DNA from 3 places in the Arthrobacter sp. BE255 genome. Region 2 is predicted to be linked to each of the others. Evidence: riboswitches for the same ligand, from Rfam matches in the RefSeq annotation. Region 2 holds a riboswitch; each other region holds the start of a gene.

The links. A riboswitch is a leader RNA that binds a small molecule or an ion and turns the genes downstream of it on or off. The one in region 2 is predicted to bind thiamine pyrophosphate.
Region 1: another riboswitch for thiamine pyrophosphate. It lies ahead of J2X42_RS10505 (ECF transporter S component); the one in region 2 lies ahead of thiC (phosphomethylpyrimidine synthase ThiC).
Region 3: another riboswitch for thiamine pyrophosphate. It lies ahead of thiO (glycine oxidase ThiO); the one in region 2 lies ahead of thiC (phosphomethylpyrimidine synthase ThiC).

Annotation. Positions count from the first base shown of each region.
Region 1 covers NZ_JAVDWK010000005.1:22,538-29,621, forward strand. The annotation lists gene J2X42_RS10495 (hypothetical protein) at 1-2,064, opposite strand, end outside; gene J2X42_RS10500 (heme-degrading domain-containing protein) at 2,214-2,756, opposite strand; TPP riboswitch at 2,814-2,956, shown strand; gene J2X42_RS10505 (ECF transporter S component) at 3,021-3,641, shown strand; gene J2X42_RS10510 (ATP-binding cassette domain-containing protein) at 3,641-5,185, shown strand; gene J2X42_RS10515 (energy-coupling factor transporter transmembrane component T) at 5,182-5,976, shown strand; gene J2X42_RS10520 (sugar ABC transporter substrate-binding protein) at 6,103-7,084, shown strand, end outside.
Region 2 covers NZ_JAVDWK010000001.1:690,232-697,315, forward strand. The annotation lists gene J2X42_RS03195 (glucose-6-phosphate dehydrogenase) at 1-1,061, opposite strand, end outside; gene ffh (signal recognition particle protein) at 1,206-2,789, shown strand; gene J2X42_RS03205 (alpha/beta hydrolase) at 2,906-3,640, shown strand; gene thiC (phosphomethylpyrimidine synthase ThiC) at 3,713-5,521, opposite strand; TPP riboswitch at 5,516-5,623, opposite strand; gene J2X42_RS03215 (amidohydrolase family protein) at 5,699-6,781, shown strand; gene J2X42_RS03220 (VOC family protein) at 6,887-7,084, shown strand, end outside.
Region 3 covers NZ_JAVDWK010000001.1:350,656-357,739, reverse strand. The annotation lists gene moeB (molybdopterin-synthase adenylyltransferase MoeB) at 65-1,264, opposite strand; gene J2X42_RS01720 (TetR/AcrR family transcriptional regulator) at 1,349-2,014, shown strand; gene J2X42_RS01715 (DUF3107 domain-containing protein) at 2,065-2,289, shown strand; gene J2X42_RS01710 (hypothetical protein) at 2,351-2,653, shown strand; gene J2X42_RS01705 (4a-hydroxytetrahydrobiopterin dehydratase) at 2,659-3,324, opposite strand; gene J2X42_RS01700 (thiazole synthase) at 3,385-4,194, opposite strand; gene thiS (sulfur carrier protein ThiS) at 4,198-4,434, opposite strand; gene thiO (glycine oxidase ThiO) at 4,431-5,726, opposite strand; TPP riboswitch at 5,719-5,838, opposite strand; gene thiE (thiamine phosphate synthase) at 5,866-6,597, shown strand; gene J2X42_RS01680 (RNB domain-containing ribonuclease) at 6,660-7,084, shown strand, end outside.

The DNA.
Region 1 (7,084 bases), on a different contig from region 2:
CATCAGGGCGACGGCGGCCAGCAGCCCGCCGTTTCCGGGCAGGTAGAGGGGGAGGGAATCCGTCTGCCGGTTGTGTCCGTTGGGCAGCGCAGTGTTCTTCCCGGCGCCTTGCAGGAGGGCGTCGATGGCGGTCTCCGGGTCGTCGAGCCGGGCTGCGGTCATGGCCATCACCGGGTAGTCCCAGCCCCAGGTGCTGTCCCAGTCCCAGTCGGCGAGGACGTCGGCGAGTGTGGCGCGCATGGTCTCCGGGTCGATGAGGTCTGTCTGCGGCAGCACCCCCAGCGCACACAGCATGGAGGGGTGGTCCGTGCGGATGGTGAAGGGCTCGACGTCGATCGCCGCGTAGACGCCGTTGACGGTCCGCGGCCGGACCATGCCGTCCGCAACGGCCTTCCAGTCCTCCCGCGGATCCAGGCCCAGGCGTTCGCGCCAGGCGTTGGCGGTGCGGAGGGCCCACTGCCAGTACGCCAGTTCGAAGGTGGGGTTGGTGACGGTGCCGCGGACGGACTCATAACTTTCCTGCGCCGGGATCAGTGGAGGCCCAAGCTCGAAGCCGCGGGCGGTGGGGTGCGCGAAGCTGGCCATGAACGTGGCCGTTTCGAAGACGATCTCCGCGAATTCCTCCAGCAGTTCCCGGGACGGCCCGGCCCGGTAGGCAAGCTCGGCCAGGTGGATGGGGTGCGGCTGCTGCCAGATCAGGAAGGTGCCGATCGGACTGGGGCTCTCGCGCCCGTCCGGGCCTACCTGCTTGGGCCAGCGGACGCCGTCGAACCCCTGCGCCTTGGCCGTCTGCCGGGCCGGTTCCAGGATGGTCCCGTACCAGCGGAGGCTGGGAAGCAGCAGTTCCGTCCGGTTCCAGTGCGCGAAATGCGCGGCGTGCCACCAGTGCATTTCCAGGTGGAAACGGCCGCGCCAGGAATTGCAGACCAGCCCTGTTTCCTGTGGTGGCAGCGAGCCGGCGCAGTTGATCGCGGTGAGGTACTGGGAGAGGACGATCCTGCGTTCGAGTTCCGTCGCGCGGGGGTCCGGTGTGCCGTTCAGCTCGACGGCGCCGCCGGACTGCCAGAATTTCGGCCAGTGGGCGCGGGAGGCCTCGACGACGGCGGTTCCGGAGTCCGGCCCGGGCAGCCCGCCGGTGCCGCGCAGGACGCAGTCGCCCTGGCCCGTGCTGGTGAACTGGACCGCCAGGTCCAGGACGTCCTGTCCGCCTGCCGGTCTTAGCATCAGTTCGTGCGGGCCCGGCTGGTCAAGGCGGAGGCACTGGCCGGACACCGTGACCTGGTACCCCGATCCATCCAGGCCGCGGTCCACGGTCCACAGCTGTTGGCCGGTCCCGGTGCCGGCGGGTCCCGCCAGCCTGGTGGTGTGGGCATCGGGCCGGTTCCAGTCCGCTGCGTCGTGCCAGGCGTCGGAACCGTAAGGAAAAGCGACGGTGACCACGAGGCCTTCTTGAAGGGCCGGGGACTCCACGACCAGGCCCACCTGGTCCCGGTCCGGATGGCAGGCGGTGGTGACCTTGACCGAGTGGCCCCGGAGGCTGAAGGTGCTGGTGACTGTCCCGGTCCAGAGATCCAGGGTCTGGGCGGGGTCGACGACGTCTGCCGGCACGAGCGGCCGCGCCCCGCCTGCCATCGGGTCCGGGTCCGCCCACGCAAACCCGATCCGGCCCAGGTCCAGGCGGTGCGGGTTGGCCCGGAGCCAGGTTTCAGCACGGGAGGACCCGGTTTCCTGCCCGTCCACGATGTCGCCCACCATATCCACGTAGGGGACCGGGCCGCGGGGGGAATCGTAGAGGACCGTGGAACCGGCCAGGCCGTAGTGCTCTGCCGCGGGAAGGGAGTGCCAGCCCCACTGGGACTGCGTGCCGAGCAGCGTCCCGGGCGGAAGTTCGCTGCGCGCGCCCACGGGGTACTCGGCCGGGAAGGTTTGCAGCCCTGTGAGGTCCACCGTGAAGCAGAACTCGCCGTTGCCCACGGACACAGGGCTGCGGGGGTCAAGGTTCCGCTGTTCCACGTTGTGGCGGCGGACCAGGGCTTCACGGTCGATGGTGTGCTGGCTGCGCATGGGCACGCCCTCCTGAGGCTGTCGGCTCCGGCTGCTGCTTCCACGGCTGTTTCCTCGGCGAGAAAACGCTTTCCGGAGCGATTCAATCTTTGTGGCATCCGGAGCAGGTGTCAACCGCCAGGTTCAGGACGGCCGGCTGCCGGCCAGGCTCACTCGGCGCGCATGGAACCCAGGATTTCGCGCAGGGCCTCCACCACGAGGTCGTGGTCCTGCTGCTGCGGCAGTCCCGAAACGGTGACGGTGGCCACCGCACCCACGCCGGCCACATACACCGGGAACGAACCGCCGTGCGGGGCGTAGGTGGTTTCGTCGAACCAGCCGTGGTCCTCAATCCGGCCGCCGTGCAGCCGGCCGCGGAGGCCCACCAGCAGCGACGGCACCTCATACCTGGCCGCGGTCCGCTGCTTGGCCCGGATCCAGTGCTCGTTGTCCGGGGTTGCGCCGTCCAGTGCCACATGGAAGAGCACCTGGTCGCCCTTGGTTATGTCGATCGCGATGGGAAGCCGGCGCGTCTTTCCCAACTCCACCAGGAGAAGCCCCAGGTTGAGGGAGTCGTCCTTGCTGAAATGCGGGAACTGCAGCTCGCTGATCTCGGCTTCGATCCGGCCGATCAGGGCCTCGAGCAGGCCCGCCGGCTGGGGCACGGTCGAATCGGGATTGAAGGCAGTCACAGTCGGGTTATTGGCAGTCATGGCCCACAATCTACCGCCCCTGCGGTGTAAACTGGACCACGCCCATCAGGGCAGATTATTCAACGACAGGGGAGCGCCGCCGTCGGGCATCACTGGCATTGCCAGGGAACCGCAGGTGGGCGCTGAGAGTGCGGGACAGCCGCAGACCCTCGAACCTGATCCGGCTAGTACCGGCGCAAGGGAGTCGAGTTCTCGAAGTGTGCGGCAGCCGGCATCCAGCCGGTCGCCGGGACACTTTCCCCTCCTGTTCCCCAGGAGGATCACATGAGTACTGCAGCAATCAAAAAGACCGGCAACACCTGGCGCATCGTGGACATCGTGGTGGCCGCCCTCATCGCCATCGCCGGCGGCGTGATCTTCTGGGCCTGGTCCCAGGGTGCCGCCGCTGTTTCGCCGCCCATGAACGCCGTCTACCCGCCGCTGACCGGCCTGATCGCCGGCGGCTGGATGATCCCGGCCGTGCTGGGCATGCTTGTCATCCGCAAGCCGGGCGCCGCCCTCTTCTGCGAAACGGTGGCCGCCATGGGTGAACTGATCATGGGCTCGCCATACGGCGCCTCCGTGCTGTTCTCCGGCTTCGTCCAGGGCCTCGGCGCCGAAATCATCTTCGCGGTCTTCGTTTACAAGAAGTTCAACCTGCCCGTATCGCTGCTGGCAGGCGCCGCTGCCGGACTCTTCTGCGGCCTGAACGACTCCTTCGCCCCCTGGGGCTGGAACATCGCCTACGCCGGCGGTGACAAGCTCGCGTACATCGTGTTCACGGCCATCTCCGGTGCGGTCATCGCCGGCGCCCTGTCCTGGATCGCCACCCGCGGCCTGGCCAGGACCGGCGTACTAAGCTCCTTCGCGTCCCGCAAGGCAGCGACGGAGCCTGTCTTCTCCTGATGCCCGCAGCTCACGACGGCGCCGCATCCGCCGCGGTGCGGCCCGCCGCCGTCACCGCCCGCGGCTGGGGCTGGCGACACGCCGGCCGGTCCCGGCCCGCGGTCCGCGCCCTGGACCTGGACATCCGGCCCGGGGAGCGGGTGCTCCTGCTTGGCCCTTCAGGCGCCGGCAAGTCCACGCTGCTGCATGCCCTCGCCGGGGTGCTGGGGGACATTAACGACGACGGCGAGGCCGGCGATTCCGACGAGTCCGGTTCACTGCTGATCGACGGCGCGTCCCCGCGTGAACGGCGCGGCCGCGCCGGGCTGATGCAGCAGGACCCCGAAACGCAGGTGGTTCTCTCCCGGGTGGGCGACGACGTCGCCTTCGGCGCCGAGAACCTCGCCGTGCCCCGCGACGAAATCTGGACGCGCGTGCACGAGGCGCTTGACGACGTCGGACTCTCCCACCTGCCGCTGGACCACCCGACGTCGGCCCTCTCCGGCGGGCAGAAGCAGCGCCTGGCGCTGGCCGGCATCCTGGCCATGAGGCCGGGCCTGATCCTGCTGGACGAGCCCACCGCCAACCTGGACCCCGCGGGCGTGCTGGAAGTCCGCGACGCCGTGGGCCGCTGCCTGGACAAGACCGGAGCCACGCTGGTTGTGGTGGAGCACCGGGTGTCCGTCTGGAAGGACCTGGTGGACAGGATCGTGGTGCTGCAGCCCGGCTCCGCGGCCGATCCCGCGGTGCTGCTCGACGGGCCGCCGGACCAGGTCCTCGCCGAGGCGCGCAACATGCTGATCGCCGCGGGTGTGTGGGTGCCGGGCTTTGTCCCCGCCACCCGCAGCCGGGTTTCCGGCGGCACCGGCGATCTCCTCCTGGCCGCCGAGGACCTGGCCGTTTCGCGTGAACGGCCCCGCCGCCGGCGCTTCAAAACCATCCCGCCGGTGCCTGTCCAGCAGGACATTTCGGCGCAGGTCCGGGCAGGGCAGGCCCTCACCATCACCGGGCCCAACGGCACCGGCAAGTCCACGTTTGCGCTGACCCTCGCCGGGCTGCTGGCTCCGGTCGGGGGCAATGTTTCGGCCACCGTGGATCTGAGCCGGGGGGCCGGCATCGACCCTTACAAGTGGAAGGCCGAGCAGCTGATTGCCCGCATTGGAACCGTCTTCCAGGAACCGGAGCACCAGTTTGTCACCGGCAACGTCCTGGACGAGCTGATGTTCGGGCCGCGCCATGTGGGCCACGGCGAGGAACGCGTGGATGAACTCCTGGAGCGGCTGCGGCTGACCGAGCTCGTGGACGCCAACCCGTACACACTCTCCGGCGGTGAGAAGCGGCGGCTGTCCGTGGCCACCGTGCTCGCCGCGCATCCGCAGGTTCTGGTCCTGGACGAGCCGACCTTCGGCCAGGACGCCAACACTTGGGCCGAGCTGGCCTCCTTCCTCTCCGAACTGCTTGACGCCGGCACCGCCGTGGTGTCCGTGACGCACGACGCCGAATTCAGTGCAGTCCTGGGCGGCGCCGAGCTCCGGCTCGGCACCACCGAGGCGGTGGCCCCATGAGGCAGGAACTGACCCTTGCGGGAAACCGGGCCCTGCTGACCCGGGCCAATCCGCTGAGCAAGTTCGCCGCCGTCGTTTTTATGACCGTGGTGCTGGCGCTCTCCATCGACTGGGTGTCCGCCTCCGTGGCCCTCGTCTGTGAGCTGCTGCTGTTCCCGCTGGCCGGGCTGACGCTGACGCTGCTGTGGCAGCGCGGCTGGCCGCTGATCCTCGCCGCTGCCGTGGGTGGCTGGAGCACCTCCATCCTGGCGCCGGACAGCGGAAGGACACTGCTCGACGTCGGCATCTGGTCCATGAGTGAAGGCTCGCTCGAGCTGGGTCTGGGCTTTATGCTTCGCGGCCTGGCGATCGCGCTGCCGGCCGTCCTGCTCATGAGCTGCACCGACCCCACGGACCTCGCCGACGCCCTGGCCCAGAAAGCCCGGCTGTCGCACCGGTTTGTGCTTGGCACGCTCGCGGCCATGCGGCTGGTGGGCCTGATGGCCGAGGAATGGCAGACCATCGGCATGGCCCGGCGCGCCCGCGGCGTGGGTTCGCGCGGCAACCCGCTGCAGCGGCTCAAGGCCACGCTGGGCCAGAGCTTCGGGCTCCTGGTCCAAGCCATCCGCCGGGCGTCGCGGCTCGCGGTCACTATGGAGGCGCGCGGCTTCGGCGGCGGGGACCGGACCTGGGCGCGAGAATCCACCTACAGCCGGCTCGATGTGTTGGTCCTGGCCGGCGGGGCGCTGATGGCCGCCGCCGCGGTCGCCGCAGCGGTGTGGGCCGGGACCTGGAGTTTCGTCGGCGGCTAGTCCTGCGGCCAGGCGTCCGTGCGCAGGAACCCCTGCTGCGGAACCTCTGCACAGCAACCATTGATCTTCCTGAAACATCTTGATAGTTTCGGGAAATCGGTTTCTAAGCAGAAGGTCGTGTACCCAATGGCGCGTAACAACATCCGCAGAGCCCGCAAATCCCTGGCTGTCCTGACAGCTGTGGCACTCCTTGGCCTCACGGCCTGCTCCAGCGGTTCCTCGAACCAGGCGGAGTCCGGCCCCGTCGAAATCCGGTTCTCGTGGTGGGGCAACGCCACCCGGGCCGAACTGACCAACAAAGCCATCAAGGCCTTCGAAGCTGAAAACCCCACCATCAAGGTCAAGCCCGAGTACGGGGACATCGGCGGCTACTTCGACAAGCTCGCCACCCAGGTGGCGGCCAATGACGCGCCGGACGTCATCACCATGGGCGGCGCCTACCCGGCCGAATACGCCAACCGCGGGGCACTGCTGGACCTCTCCAAGGTTGACGGGCCGCTGGACCTGTCCGGCTTCGATGAAGGTGCCCTGCAGAACGGACAGGTGGACGGCAAGCAATACGGCGTCTCCACCGGCGCCAACGCGCTCTCCATCGTGGCGAACCCGGCAGTCTTCCAGGCCGCCGGGGTTCCCGTGCCGGATGACAGCACCTGGACCTGGGAAGACTTTGCCCGGGTCGCCGCGGACGTGACTGCCAAGAGCCCCCAGGGCACCTACGGCACCGCGACCGTCCTGACCCACGACTCCCTGGACGCCTTCGCACGCCAGCGCGGCGAATCCCTCTACACCAGGGACGGCCAGCTGGGGCTGGAGCAGGACACTGTCCGCGACTACTTCGACTACTCCCTGAACCTGAGTGCAACGCGTGCGGCGCCGAGCGCCTCGGAAACCGTGGAAAAGCTCAACGTCAGCACTGAACAGACCCTCATGGGCATGGGCAAGGCCGCCATGATGCTGACGTGGAGCAACTCGCTGACAGCACTCAGCAAGGCATCCGGCGCCGAACTCCAGCTCCTGAAGCTGCCGGGCGAGTCGCCCACGCCCGGAATCTGGCTGCAGTCCTCGCAGTTCTACACGATTTCCGCCCGGAGCAAGCACGCCGAAGCCG
Region 2 (7,084 bases):
CCGACAGGCAGATGGGGGACGGGGCGGAACGTCACCACCGCTTCCTTGCGTTTCGCGCCCAGGGCCTTGCCGGAGCGCAGGATGAACGGGACGCCCCGCCAGCGCCAATTGTCGATCGCCACGGTGACTTCCGCGAGCGTCTCGGTTCCGCGGGACGGGTCGACGCCGTCCTCCTTGGCGTAGTCCGGAACCTGCTTGCCTGAAAGTTCCCCGGCGGAATATCGCGCCCGCCGGGTGGACTGCGCGTACGGTGCCTTGATGCTGCTGGCGCGGAGCAGGGTCGAGACGGCGTCGCGCAGGTCGCGTTCGCCGATCGTGGCCGGCGGTTCGATGGCCAGAAGCGCCATGATGTGCAGGAGGTGGCTCTGGACCATGTCCCGCAGGGCGCCCGCATTGTCGTAGTAGCGCGCCCGCCCCTCCAGTGCGAGGTCCTCGTCGAAGATGATCTCCACCTTCTCCACATGCTCACGGTTCCAGACCGGTTCCAGGAAGTTGTTGGCAAATCGCAGGCCCAGGATGTTCAGCACCGTTGCCTTGCCGAGGAAATGGTCCACCCGGTGGATGTGGTCTTCGGGGACCAAAGCCGTGAGTGTCCGGTTGAGGGAGCGGGCGGATGCCTCGCCCGATCCGAACGGCTTCTCCATGACCAGGCGCGTCCCGGCCGGTACCTGGCCGGGCTTAAGGGTTTCACAGGCCCGTTGGCTGACCTGCGGGGGAAGGGCGAAATAGACGGCGGCCGGCGCGTCCAGGGAAGCCAGCAAGGAGGCGAGCGGCCCGTCCGCTGTGACGTCCAGCTGATGGTAGGAGGTGCCGGCCGCCATGGCCGCCAAAGCCTTCCGTCCGGCGGCGTCGGCGGACTCGGAGGCGGCGGCGAAGGCGTCGTGGACCCGCGCCTGCCACTGTTCCGGAGTCCACGCATCGGAGCCGGCCCCCACCAGTTTGAGGCCCTCAGCCCGTCCCTTCGCCACAAGCCGGGCGAGCCCGGGAAGCAGCAGCCGGCCCGTGAGATCGCCGGAAGCACCAAGAATGAGCAGGGTTTTTACAGTCGTTAGGCTCGTCACCTAAGCCAGCATGCCATCTTGAAGGTCCGTCTTGGTACCCTAGATAGTCGAGTCCCGTCGCCGAAGCAGTTGGAAACAACAGCCGAGGCGCTGGTGTGCCGCAGGGCCGCCATCCGTCCATCCACTGAAAGAAGTGCACGGCGCGTGTTCAATTCACTCTCTGACCGGTTGACAGCAACCTTCAAGAATCTCCGTGGCAAGGGCCGCCTCACCGAGGCCGATGTCGATGCCACAGTCCGGGAGATCCGCCGCGCCCTGCTGGATGCCGACGTTGCCGTTCCGGTGGTGCGCGAATTCACTGCCCGCGTCCGCGAGCGGGCCCTTGGCGAAGAGGTCTCCGGCGCGCTGAATCCCAGCCAGCAGATCGTCAAGATCGTCAACGACGAACTGGTGGAGATCCTCGGCGGCGAGACCCGCCGGATCCGCCTGGCCAAGACCGGCCCCACCGTCATCATGCTCGCCGGCCTCCAGGGTGCCGGTAAGACCACCCTTGCCGGCAAGCTCGCCAAATGGCTTAAGGCGCAGGGCCACAGCCCCATCCTGGTCGCCTGCGACCTTCAGCGGCCCAACGCCGTCACCCAGCTCCAGGTGGTGGGCAAGCGTGCCGGCGTACCGGTCTTCGCACCCCACCCCGGCGCCACGCACGAGCTCGAGCACCCCGCGGGTGATCCCGTGGCGGTGGCCCGCGCCGGTGTCGAGGAAGCCCGCCAGAAGCTCCACGATGTGGTGATCGTTGACACCGCCGGACGCCTGGGCGTCGACGCCGACATGATGGAACAGGCACGGCAGATCCGCCGGGCCATCGTTCCCAACGAAGTGCTGTTTGTCATCGACTCCATGATCGGCCAGGACGCCGTGAACACGGCGGTCGCCTTCGATGAAGGTGTCAACTTCACCGGCATCGTGCTCTCCAAGCTCGACGGCGACGCCCGCGGCGGTGCCGCCCTCTCCGTCGCGTCGGTCACCGGCAAGCCGGTCATGTTCGCCTCGACGGGCGAAGGCGTGGACGACTTTGAGCTGTTCCACCCGGACCGGATGGCATCCCGCATCCTGGACATGGGTGACGTCCTCACCCTGATCGAGCAGGCTGAAAAGAACTGGGACAAGGATGAAGCGGCCCGGATGGCGAAGAAATTCGCCGACCAGGAAGACTTCACGCTGGATGACTTCCTGGCGCAGATGCAGCAGATCCGCAACATGGGCTCCATGAAGAAGATGCTGATGATGATGCCCGGAGCGCAGAACATCCGCCAGCAGCTGGAGCAGTTTGATGAGCGGGAGATCGACCGCGTCGAGGCAATCGTCCGGTCCATGACGCCGCACGAGCGTGTCGCCCCCAAGATCATCAACGGCTCCCGCCGGGCACGCATTGCCCGCGGCTCGGGCGTGCACGTCTCCGAAGTCAACGGGCTGCTGGAACGCTTCGCCCAGGCCCAGAAGATGATGAAGAAGATGGCCCAGGGCGGCGGCATGCCCGGTATGCCGGGCATGCCCGGCATGGGTGGCCCCGGCGGCGGCGCACGCAAGGGCGCCAAGAACGCCCCGAAGAAGAAGGCCCGGTCCGGCAACCCGGCCAAGGCAGCGCAGGAACTCAGGGACGCCGAGGCCCGGCGCGCCGGAGCGGCGAAGGCCCTCCCCACGGGGGCGGCCTTTGGCCAGCAGTCCGGCGACTTCGATCCTTCGCAGCTCAACCTGCCCAAGGGCTTCGACAAGTTCCTCGGCAAATAACCACGTCCCCCAACTGGCTCGCAGTTAATGCTCCCAAACGCGCGTTTCGGTGCGTCAACTGCGAGTCAGTTGGGTCAGTCCGGCTGGATGCGGGGGCCGTGGAATAGGGTTGGGTCATGTTCAAGCAGAGGGTAGTGTTCGTGCACGGCGCCGGAAGCTTCGGCTCGGCTGCCTGGCCCCGGCAGCACGGCATGGCCCTGGCCTACGACGCCCTGTTCCTGCGGCGTCACGGCTTCGATCCTGTGGCTGAACCGATGGAATCGTCCTTCGCCGAGGACACCGCGATCATCCTGAGGTCCCTCGCCGACGACGGCCGGGGCGCCGCCGGCGGCCACATTGTGGCGCATTCCCAAGGGGCGATCTCGGCGATGATGGCAGCCGTCGAACGTCCGGACCTGGTGTATTCGCTGACGCTGGTGGAGCCGGCGTGCCTGTCCCTGACGGCGGAACTGCCGGCGACGGCGGCGCACCGGGAACTCATGCAGCCGCTCTTTGATGTCCGCCACCAACTGGCTGATGAGGATTTCCAGCGGGAGTTCATCCGCCGCGTCTACGCGGCGGACCTCGAGGAGCCGGCCACGCAGGAGGAAAAACGGGCCGCGCGGCGGCTCCGGCTTCAGGCTCCCTCCTGGGAAGCGCCGCTGCAGATCGTTCCCGGAGTCCCCACCCTGGTCCTGACGGGCGGCTGGGAACCCCTTTACGAAGAGATCGCCGGGTACCTCAGGGAAACAGGCGCCCTGCACCGCCATGCTGCGGGAGGTCACCGCCCGCAGGATTCCCCCGAAGGCGACCGCTACGTCCGTTCCTTCATAGCCGATGTCAGCCGGCGGCGGCAGCCCAGGGCGTCCTGACCCGCGTACTTTGTTGAGGTGCACCCCGTCCGGCCAGCCCCCAAATGCCAGCCGGACGGAGCCTCAAGCCCGCTAGCGGCGGGCGGCTTGGGGTACCTCCAGGTCAGGCAGGTAGACCTTTCCGCCTGCCGCGAGGAACTCCTCGCTCTTTTCGCGCATCCCGGCCGCCATTTCCGCCAGCGCGGCCTGTGATTCCGCTGAACCGTACTCATCCCGGATGTCCTGGCTGATCCGCATGGAGCAGAACTTCGGGCCGCACATGGAGCAGAAGTGGGCCGTTTTCGCCGGCTCGGCCGGCAGCGTCTCGTCGTGGAAGGCTTCCGCGGTCACCGGGTCCAGGGACAGAGCGAACTGGTCCCGCCAACGGAACTCGAACCGGGCCTTGGAGAGGGCGTCGTCGCGTTCATGCGCGCCGGGGTGTCCTTTGGCGAGGTCGGCGGCGTGGGCGGCGATCTTGTAGGTGATCACGCCGGTCTTTACATCGTCCTTGTTCGGCAGGCCGAGGTGTTCCTTGGGCGTGACGTAGCAGAGCATCGCCGTGCCATAGCGGGCGATTTCCGTGGCGCCGATGGCCGAGGTGATGTGGTCGTAGCCAGGTGCTATGTCCGTCACCAGCGGCCCGAGCGTGTAGAAAGGGGCTCCCTTGCACAGCTCCTGCTGGCGTTCCACGTTCTCCCGGACCAGGTGGAACGGCACGTGGCCCGGGCCTTCCACCATCACCTGCACATCGAATTCCCAGGCCCGCTGGGTCAGTTCAGCGAGGGTGTCCAGTTCGGCGAACTGGGCGGCATCGTTCGCGTCTGCCGTGGCACCCGGCCGCAGTCCGTCGCCAAGCGAGAACGCGACGTCGTACTTGGCGAAAATTTCACACAGCTCGTCGAAGTGCGTGTACAGGAAGTTCTCCTGGTGGTGGGCCAGGCACCAGCCGGCCATGATGGAGCCGCCCCGCGAGACGATGCCGGTGACGCGGTTGGCCGTCAGCGGCACATAACGCAGCAGCACGCCGGCGTGGATGGTCATGTAGTCCACGCCCTGCTCGCACTGCTCAATCACGGTGTCGCGGAAGACCTCCCACGTCAGCTTGTTGGCCTCGCCGTTGACCTTCTCCAGCGCCTGGTAAATGGGCACGGTGCCGATGGGCACGGGGGAGTTGCGGATGATCCATTCACGGGTGGTGTGGATGTCATCCCCCGTGGAAAGGTCCATGACAGTATCGGCGCCCCACTGGGTGGCCCACTGGAGTTTGTCCACTTCCTCGGCGATGGAGCTGGTCACAGCCGAGTTGCCGATATTGGCGTTGATCTTCACCAGGAAGGCCTTGCCGATGATCATCGGCTCGGATTCAGGGTGGTTGATGTTGTTGGGGATGATCGCACGTCCCGCGGCCACTTCGCTGCGGACCAGCTCCACGTCACAGTTTTCGCGGAGGGCGACGAACTGCATCTCCGGAGTGATGAGGCCCTCCTTCGCGTAGTGCATCTGGGTGACTGTCCGGCCTTCGACGGCGCGGCGGGGCACCGGCTGAGCCCCTTTCCACTCCGCGGACGCAGCGCCGCGGCGCACGGCCGACTTGCCGTCGTCGAGCAGGTTCCGTTCCCGGCCGCTGTAAGGCTCCGTATCGCCGCGGGCCGCGATCCACTCTGAGCGGAACGGGTTGAGGCCCACCACCGGATCGCTGCCCGGGCCGGCGGTGCGGTAGGTCCGGAAAGGACCGTTGGCCTCGCCGTTGGGCGAGGGCTCCAGCGCGATCTCGGTCACCGGCACGCGGATTCCGGTGGCTTCGTCGTTGATGAATGCCAGCGAGTGCGACTTCAGCGACTGGGTTTCAGATGCCCCGGCCTCATTTTGGGCAGGGATCAGCTGTGTTTCTTGTGTACTCAATGAATACTCACTTCCTTCGCCGGCATTACCCGGACAGGTTCAACGGTCGCAGGCTGCGTCAGCCCGATCTCAGCCCCTGCAAGGGCTCCCGTGTGGTCTAGAAGAAGCTACCACAGGTCCGGGCGGGGCGTCCTTGCCGTGACCACCGCACCGTCTTCCGCGGATTAGGCTGGTGCCATGGCCGGAATCATCGAATTCAGCGGAACTGTGCTCACCGGACCGTTCCAGGAACGGCAGGGGCTGTGGTCCGTCGACGGCCGCCTCACGTTCCACCGGCCCGCCACCGCACCGGATGTTGTGCTCGACGGCTGGGTCCTCCCCGGGTTCGTTGATGCCCACTGCCACATCGGCCTGGGACCCGGCGGCGCCGTGCCGGATGAGGTGGCCGAAGAACAGGCCCGCACCGACCGCGACGCCGGCACCCTCCTGGTCCGAGACGCCGGCGCGGCGAGTGACACCCGCTGGCTGCAGCAGCGGCATGACATGCCCAGGCTCATCCGTGCCGGGCGGCACATTGCCCGCTCCCGGCGCTACCTGCGGGACTTCGCCGTCGAAGTTGAGCCTGGGGGCCTGGTCGAGGCGGTGCGCAAGCAGGCACGGGCCGGCGACGGCTGGGTCAAACTGGTGGGGGACTGGATCGACCGCGACGCCGGCGACCTCGCGCCGTCGTTTCCCGACGCCGTCGTCCGCGACGCCGTGCAGGCGGCGCACGACGAGGGCGCCCGCGTGACCGCCCACTGCTTCGCCGAAGACACCCTGGACCAGATGCTCGACGCCGGCATCGACTGCATCGAGCACGCCACCGGACTGCTGCCCCGCCACCTTCCGCGGCTCGCCGGGCAGGGCGTGCCCATTGTGCCGACCCTGATCAACATCGACACCTTCCCGGACATCGCCCGCCAGGCCGAAGCCAAATTCCCGCGGTACGCCGCCCACATGCGGGCATTATGGGAGCGCCGGGCCGAACGCATACTGGAAGCATTTGAGGCCGGCGTGAAGATTTATGCCGGGACGGACGCGGGAAGCGTGATCCGGCACGGGCGGATCGCCGACGAAATCCTGGCGCTGCACCGGGCGGGCCTTCCGCCGGCGGCGGCGCTGGACGCAGGCTGCTGGGGCGCGCGGCGCTGGTTGGGTGCTGACGGGATTTCGGAGGCAGCCGGCGCGGACGTGGTGGTCTGCCGGGAAGACCCGCGGCAGGTGCCTGCCACGGTCGCCTCGCTCACGAACGTTGTGTTGCGCGGAGAACTGATCCGCTGACGGTTGAAGATCACACCGGCGCCACTGGGAATAAATTGAAGCTTCAAGTAATTTAGAAGAGTAGAGGCCACCGAAACCCGGCGGCCACCGGACCGGGAGTTTTCGATGACCGCAGAATCCACCAGCCAGGACCTTCTACCTGCCGAGCTCACCATGGGCACGGTGATGCTGAAGGTGGGCAACGTGAAGCTCATGACCGACTACTACCAGCGCGCGCTGGGCCTCGACGTGGTGGCCGAACAGGACGGCGGCCTCTATCTGGGCCGCCTCGGAAAGCCCCTGGTCCATCTCGCCGCCGGTCCC
Region 3 (7,084 bases), 340 kb from region 2:
TCAAGAGAGTGAGAGAGCGTCGTTGAAAAACGGGCAAAAAGTGAGAGCGTCGTGGTAGGGGGCGTCAGTAGACGGGCTTCTGCGGCTCCACGTCGCGCACCCAGGCCAGGATTCCGCCGTCGAGATGGCTGACCCGCTGGTAGCCGGCCTTCCGGGCTGCTTCCAGGACGTTCGCCGACCGGGTCCCCGCCTTGCAGTGGAACACAATGTCCTTGTCCTGCGGCAGCTCCGCCCACGCTTCGCCGGCGAGGATCCGCCCCTGCGGGATCAGCACAGACCCGTCGATGCTGACGATGTCGTGCTCTCCGGTTTCGCGGACGTCCACCAGGTCAAAGTCCTTCAAACCTGCCTTCCTGGACGCCAGCATGGTGGCCAGCTGGGTGGCCGTGATGGTGTGCTCCGTGTCGGCTGAGGCAGCCGGGGTGATGCCGCAGAAGGCCTCGTAGTCCGTCAGTTCGGTAATCGGTTCCGCCGCGGGGTCCTTGGAGACGCGGATCTCGCGCCAGCTGCCGCCGAGCGCGTCGAACAGTGCCACGCGGCCCAGCAGTGAACGCCCGACGCCGGTGATCAGCTTCACTGCCTCCGTGACCATCAGCGAGCCGACGGCAGCGCAGAGCATGCCGAACACGCCGCCCTCCCCGCAGGACGGCACGGACCCCGCAGGCGGCGCCTCCGGGTAAAGGTCACGGTAGGTGGGGCCGTGCTTTTCCCAGAACACGCTCACCTGGCCGTCGAAACGGAAGATCGACCCCCACACGTAGGGCTTGCCCAGGATGGCGGCGGCGTCGTTCACGAGGTACCGGGTGGCGAAGTTGTCCGCTCCGTCCAGGATCAGGTCATAGTCCGCGAAGAGCTCCAGCGCGTTGGAGGCGTCCAGCCGGACGTTGTGCAGCCGGACGTCCACCAGCGGGTTCAGGGCGGCGATTGCGTCGCGGGCGGATTCGATCTTGGGCCGTCCCACGTCGGCCACGCCGTGGATTACCTGGCGCTGCAGGTTGCTGAGGTCAACGTCGTCGTCGTCGATGATACCCAGGGTCCCCACGCCCGCCGCTGCGAGATACAGGAGGGCCGGCGAACCCAGTCCCCCGGCGCCAATGACCAGCACCTTGGCATTCTTGAGCCGCCGCTGTCCCATGGCCCCAATCTCGGGAATGATGAGGTGCCGGGAATAACGCTCCACTTCGGCGGGAGTCAAATCCCCTGCGGGCTCCACCAGGGGTTCAAGGGAAACAGAGGAAACATTTGTGGTGAATGTCGAAGCCATACTTCAATGTATGCCCCGAGATACCGCGAGGTCATATTACCCCGCAGTAAAGTGGAGGTAACTGCAATGGAAAGTAGGGCAACTGTGGTCCACGAAGCACGGGCTGACCGGGCGTCCGAAGGCGAACCGCCTGCACCTCAACGCGCCGCAGGCCAGCGGTCCGCCCGACTTCCCCGGGACGAGCGCCGGGCCCAGCTCCTCGCTGCGGCCCAGGAGGTCTTTGTCGCCAACGGATACCATGGCGCCGCGATGGACGAGATCGCCGAGACGGCGCATGTGAGCAAACCGGTGCTTTACCAGCATTTTCCGTCCAAGCGCGAACTGTACCTGGCCCTGCTGGACAGCCACTTGAGCTCCCTGACCGACCTGATGCTCGGCGCCCTCAGTTCCACGATCGACAATAAAGAACGTGTCCAGGCCGTGATGCGGGCGTACTACCGCTTCATCGCCAGCGACGACCAGGCCCACCGCCTGGTCTTCGAATCGGACCTGATCAACGATCCGGACGTCAGTTCACGCCTTGAGACATTCAACAAAACATTCGCCGACGCCGTCGCCCGGGTCATTGCCGAGGACACCAAGCTGCCCCATCTGGAGGCACAGCTGCTGGGGCGCGGGCTTGCGGGAATGGCCCAGGTCAGCGCCCGGTACTGGCTCGAAACCGACGGAAACCTCGACCTCGATGTGGCCAGCGACCTCATCTATCGTTTAGCTTGGCGCGGAATCTCTCGCTTCCCCAAAGAGTCCTAGACTACAAATGAGAGAACCCAAGAAACTTTGATTGGCTGGGAGGCCCCCTTTTGGAAATTAAGATTGGCATTCAGAATATTGGCCGCGAAATCGTGCTGGAATCAGCGCAGGACGCTGACGCCGTGGCTACGGTCGTTGAAGAAGCCATCACCAAGGGCACCGAGCTCCGCCTGAAGGACGACAAGGGCCGTATCATCATCGTTCCCGGCAATGCCCTGGGCTACGTCGAAATCGGCGCGGAAGAGGCCCGCAAGGTCGGCTTCGGCCAGTTCTAGCAGGCCGCCGGCCAACCCGCCCTCCGAGGGCAGGCATCCGTTGCGTTTTTGAGGAGATTCAATGCTTTCGCTGACGATTGTTGTGCTCGTGACCGTGGCCGCAGGCTTCATTGTCTGGGCTAACGACAAACGGCACGCCAAATACGGCATGGGGCTGCCCGCCGGGGTCGCCACTGCCGTCGGCGCATTGAGCTGGATCATCTTTATGGCCGCGGGCTTCGGCTACCAGCCGGGCCTGACCTGGATACCGTGGGTCCTGCCCATGGTGCTGGGGACCGTGGCTGCCGCGGGCGCTGCCATCTACCTCGGACGCACCAGGGCGCACTATGACACCCTCCGGCTGACGGCGGCGCTCAAGCTGTAGCCGGCTCAATCCGCCGGCTGATGTCCTGCCTCCGTGCACAGGCAGAGCCTGTTCCCTTGTGAATCCGTGACCACCACCCAGTCGGGTGCGTGGTCACGGTTCACTAAGGCGCCAGCGGCCGCGGACTTTTCGAGAACGGCCGCAGACTCGCCCCGGCTTCGATGGATGTCGAGGTGGATGCGGCTGCTGTGGGGCGTGGGTGTCTCCTGGAACCACACGGAAGGGCCCCGGCCGTACGGATCCGCGAGGGCCGTGCCGGGGCCTTTCCTGTAGCCGAGGGCAACGCGCCAGACTTCGGAGATTTCGGCGGCGTCCGTGGTGTCAACGCCCACCTCGACGGTGCGGTGCAGTCCCGGTTCCGCTGTTGCTCCGACGTCGGCTGCGGCCGCGCTTGCCGCGGCGGCTGCCGCCACGTCCCGGGAGGTGACCTCACCGCCGGCGTCATGGGAGGTGTACCGCAGGAAGACGCGGTTATACCGCCAGTCGAGGTCCGGGTGGTGGTTTTGTTCTTCGGCGAGGCGTCCGACGGCGGCCATCAGCTGCAGCGCTGCCGCCGCCGTCGGCGTTTTGTAGACCGTCACGAGTCCGCCGAGGCGGTACCGCCAGTCCGGAAGGCCGTCCAGCGCCTCGTCGATGCCGGACCTGGTGAGTATCTCTTGCTTGCCGCCCACAGCTGTCTCCCTCGGGTCGTCGTGCGGGAGCGGCGCCGGTGGGCGGCGGCGGGGAGATGGTCAGAGGAACTCTGCCCGGCCTTCCATGGCCGACGACGCCAGGGCGTGCTCACGGCGCGGTATCCGCCCGGCCGCTTTCGCCAGCCTACCGGCGATGACTGCGTGCTTGAAGGCCTCCCCCATGACCGCCGGGTTCTGGGCACGGGTAACCGCTGTGGCCAGCAGGACGGCGTCGCAGCCCAGTTCCATGGCGAGCGCAGCGTCCGAGGCCGTGCCGATCCCGGCGTCCAGCACTACGGGCACCGAGGCGCGGGACACGATGAGCTCGATGTTGTGCGGGTTGAGGATGCCCAGTCCGGTACCGATGGGCGAGCCCAGCGGCATGACCGCCGTCGCGCCAAGGTTTTCGAGCCGCAGGGCCAGCACAGGATCGTCATTGGTGTAGGCAAACACCTTGAAGCCCCGGTTCACGAGCTGTTCGGTGGCGTCCACCAGCTCAACGGCATCGGGCAAAAGAGTATGCTCGTCGGCGATCACCTCCAGCTTGACCCAGTCCGTTTCCAGCGCTTCGCGGGCCAGTTCGGCCGTCATGACGGCGTCGCGGGCCGTGAAGCAGCCCGCCGTGTTGGGCAGGACCCGGATTCCGTGGTCCACCAGCAGCTGGAACAGCGAGCCTGTCTCGGCCGGCGAGAACCGCCGCATGGCCACGGTGGTCAGTTCCGTCCCGGAGGCCAGCAGGGCCGCGCCAAGTCCGTCCAGGCTCGGGGCTCCGCCGGTGCCCATGATCAGGCGCGACCCGAGTTCCACACCGTCGATGATCAGCGGGTCCGGGTGCCCGGCCCGGTTGGTGGCGTTGATGGTTTCGGTCATGCTTCAGCCTCCCTGGACTGCGGTGACCAGTTCGACGTCGTCACCGTCGGCGAGCGCCGTGACGTACCACTGGCTTCGGGGTACTACTTCGGAGTTGTGTGCGACGGCGACACCCAGTTTCCGGCCGTCCGTCGCCTGTCCGTTGGCGGCAAGGGGCCGGCCGGTGATCTGGCTGACCAGCGTGGTGATGGAGGCGCCGTCGGACACGGCGTGCTGTGTACCGTTGAGGGTGATGTTCATGCATGTTCCTTGATGGGTTGAACGGTGGAAGGGCGGCCGGAGAACCTGGCCGGGCTGAACGGGTGCCAACGCGGATCCGTCCGCCCGTCCATGAGATCCCGGCAGATGGTGGCCGCTGCGGGCGTCAGCAGCACCCCGTGGCGGAAGAAGCCGGTGGCCACGATGAGGCCGGGCACGTGTCCGCGGCTTTCAGGGAAGTTGACCCGGCCCAGCAGCGGCGCGTTGTCCGGCGTGGCGGGGCGGGCCCTGGCCGTGCTTTCCAGCAGCTCCAGCTCGGCGACGGCCGGCACCAGCACCTGGGCGTCGCGGAGCAGCTGGTAGACGCCGCCCGCCGAAACGCCGGCGGCGCCTCCGCCGCGCTCCGGGCCGGAAGCAGCCAGGGCGTCCTCGCGCTGGGTGGCCCCGATCACCACTGTGCCGTCACACCGCGGAACGATATACACCGGCACACCCCGGACCAGGCCACGGACGGTGGCAGTGACAAGCGGGCGGAGGTGGTCCGGGACGCGCAGCCGGAGGATATCCCCGTGCACCGGACGCAGCGGCAACCGGAGCCCGGCAGGCAATCCGTCCAGGGAGGCCGCGTGCAGCCCGTTGGCCACCACGGTTTCCCCGGCGGTCACCAGTCCCCCGCCCGCCAGCCTGGCGCCGGTGACCCGGCCGTCCTCCCACATCAGGGACGACGCGCGGTCGACGACGGCGAAAGCGTCGAGCGCTCCGGTGACGGCGGAACGTGGATCTTCCCCGTGGCTGGCCAACGCCTGACGCAGGCACGCCACAAGCTTGCGCGGGTCCACCTGGTGGTCGGCGGGAATGTCCAGGGCGCAGGAGATGGCAGGGCTCAGAAGCGGCTCGCGGCTCCTGGCTTCACGGACCGTCAGCGGTTCAACGTCCAGCCCGTGGGCCTGCTGTACGGCCCGCAGGTCCATCAGGGCCCGGCGGTCGGCGGCGTCCGCGCCGATGGCGAGCGTGGGTGTGGCCAGGTAGCCGGCGTCAGCCGCGGCGTCGCGGGCCAGGTCCGCGGCGAATGCCGGCCACAGCGCCGAGGATTCAAGCATCAGCTCCAGGAGGTCCTCCTCCTGGTAGTGCAGCTCGCTCACCGGGGCGAGCATGCCGGCCGCAGCCCAGCTGGCGCCGGAACCGGGGGCGTCATCAATGACCACCACCGAACGGCCCGAGCGTCTGGCCTCCCAGGCGATGCCGTGGCCGATCACGCCTCCACCGATAACGGCGACATCGGCTTGCAGCTCAGCGGGAGCCGCAGCGGACGGACTTCCGGTTGGGGGGAGCATCTGTTTCCTTCCCTACGCCGGTACTAGCCGGATCAGGTCAAGCGGTCGGCTCTGACGCCCTCTCAGCCCGGCCGCTTTATGACAGCTGCCACGGGCTCCCGCAGTACCTGCCCAGTTTAGAGGAACTAGTCTGGTTTCCATGAACCACGCCCTTTCCAACAGCACCGCCTTTTCCAACACCGCACTCCGGTCCGACGCCCTCAGCAGCGCCCGGCTGTACTTGTGCACGGATGCGCGAAAGGACCGCGGCGACTTCGCCGGGTTTGTGGATGCGGCCTTCGCCGGCGGGGTGGACATCATCCAGCTCCGCGACAAGACCATCGAGGCGGCCGAGGAACTTGAGCTGCTGGCAGTGCTGAAAGAGGCGGCCGAGCGCCACAGGCGGCTGTGGGCCGTGAACGACCGCGCCGACGTCGCGGTGCTGTCGGGGGCGCCGGTCTTCCATGTGGGCCAAAAGGACCTTCCGCTTGCTGCGGCACGTTCGCTCGTCCAGGACGCCGGCGTCATCGGGCTGTCCACCCACACCACCGCGCAGATCGACGGCGCCATCACCGCCTCCGCGGCCGCCGCCGGCGGACTCGACTATTTCTGTGTTGGACCGGTCTGGGCCACACCCACCAAACCCGGCCGGGCCGCCGTCGGGCTTGATCTTGTGAAGTATGCGGCGGAAGCGGTGAAGCGGGCCGGGTCCGCTTCCGGCGGGGCAACCGTGCCCTGGTTTGCCATCGGGGGCGTTGACCTGGGCAACGTGGAGCAGGTGGTGGAAGCGGGTGCCAGCAGGGTAGTGGTGGTCCGGGCCATCACCGAAGCCGCGGACCCTGCCGCGGCCGCGTCGGCGCTCCTGGCGGCCCTGGACGCCGCCGACTCCTAGGACTGCGGGCCGGGGGACCGATTGCGTGCATTATCGGCGAAAATCGGGCTACCCTGATTTTCGTGTCACATCATCGGTTGGCCCCTAACGTCCACGAGCACAACAATGCCCTCGAGGAGGCACTGGGCGCGCTGCGGACCGAACTGGAACTGCCGGGCGCCTATCCGGCAGACGCGGTCCGTGATGCCGAGGCAGCCGTCGCAGCCCGGCAGCTTCCGGACGCCGACCTGACCGGCGTTGACTTCCTCACCATCGATCCGGAGTCGTCCACCGATCTTGACCAGGCACTGTTCATTGAGCCGGCCGGAAGCGGTTACCGGGTTCTGTACGCCATCGCCGACGTTCCCGCTTTCGTAGCGCCCGGCGGTCCGCTGGACGCCGAGACCCGCCGCCGGGGACAGACGTTCTACGCGCCGGAAGGCCGAATCCCGCTGCATCCGGAGGTCATCAGCGAGGGGGCCGGAAGCCTCCTGGCAGGCCAGCTCTG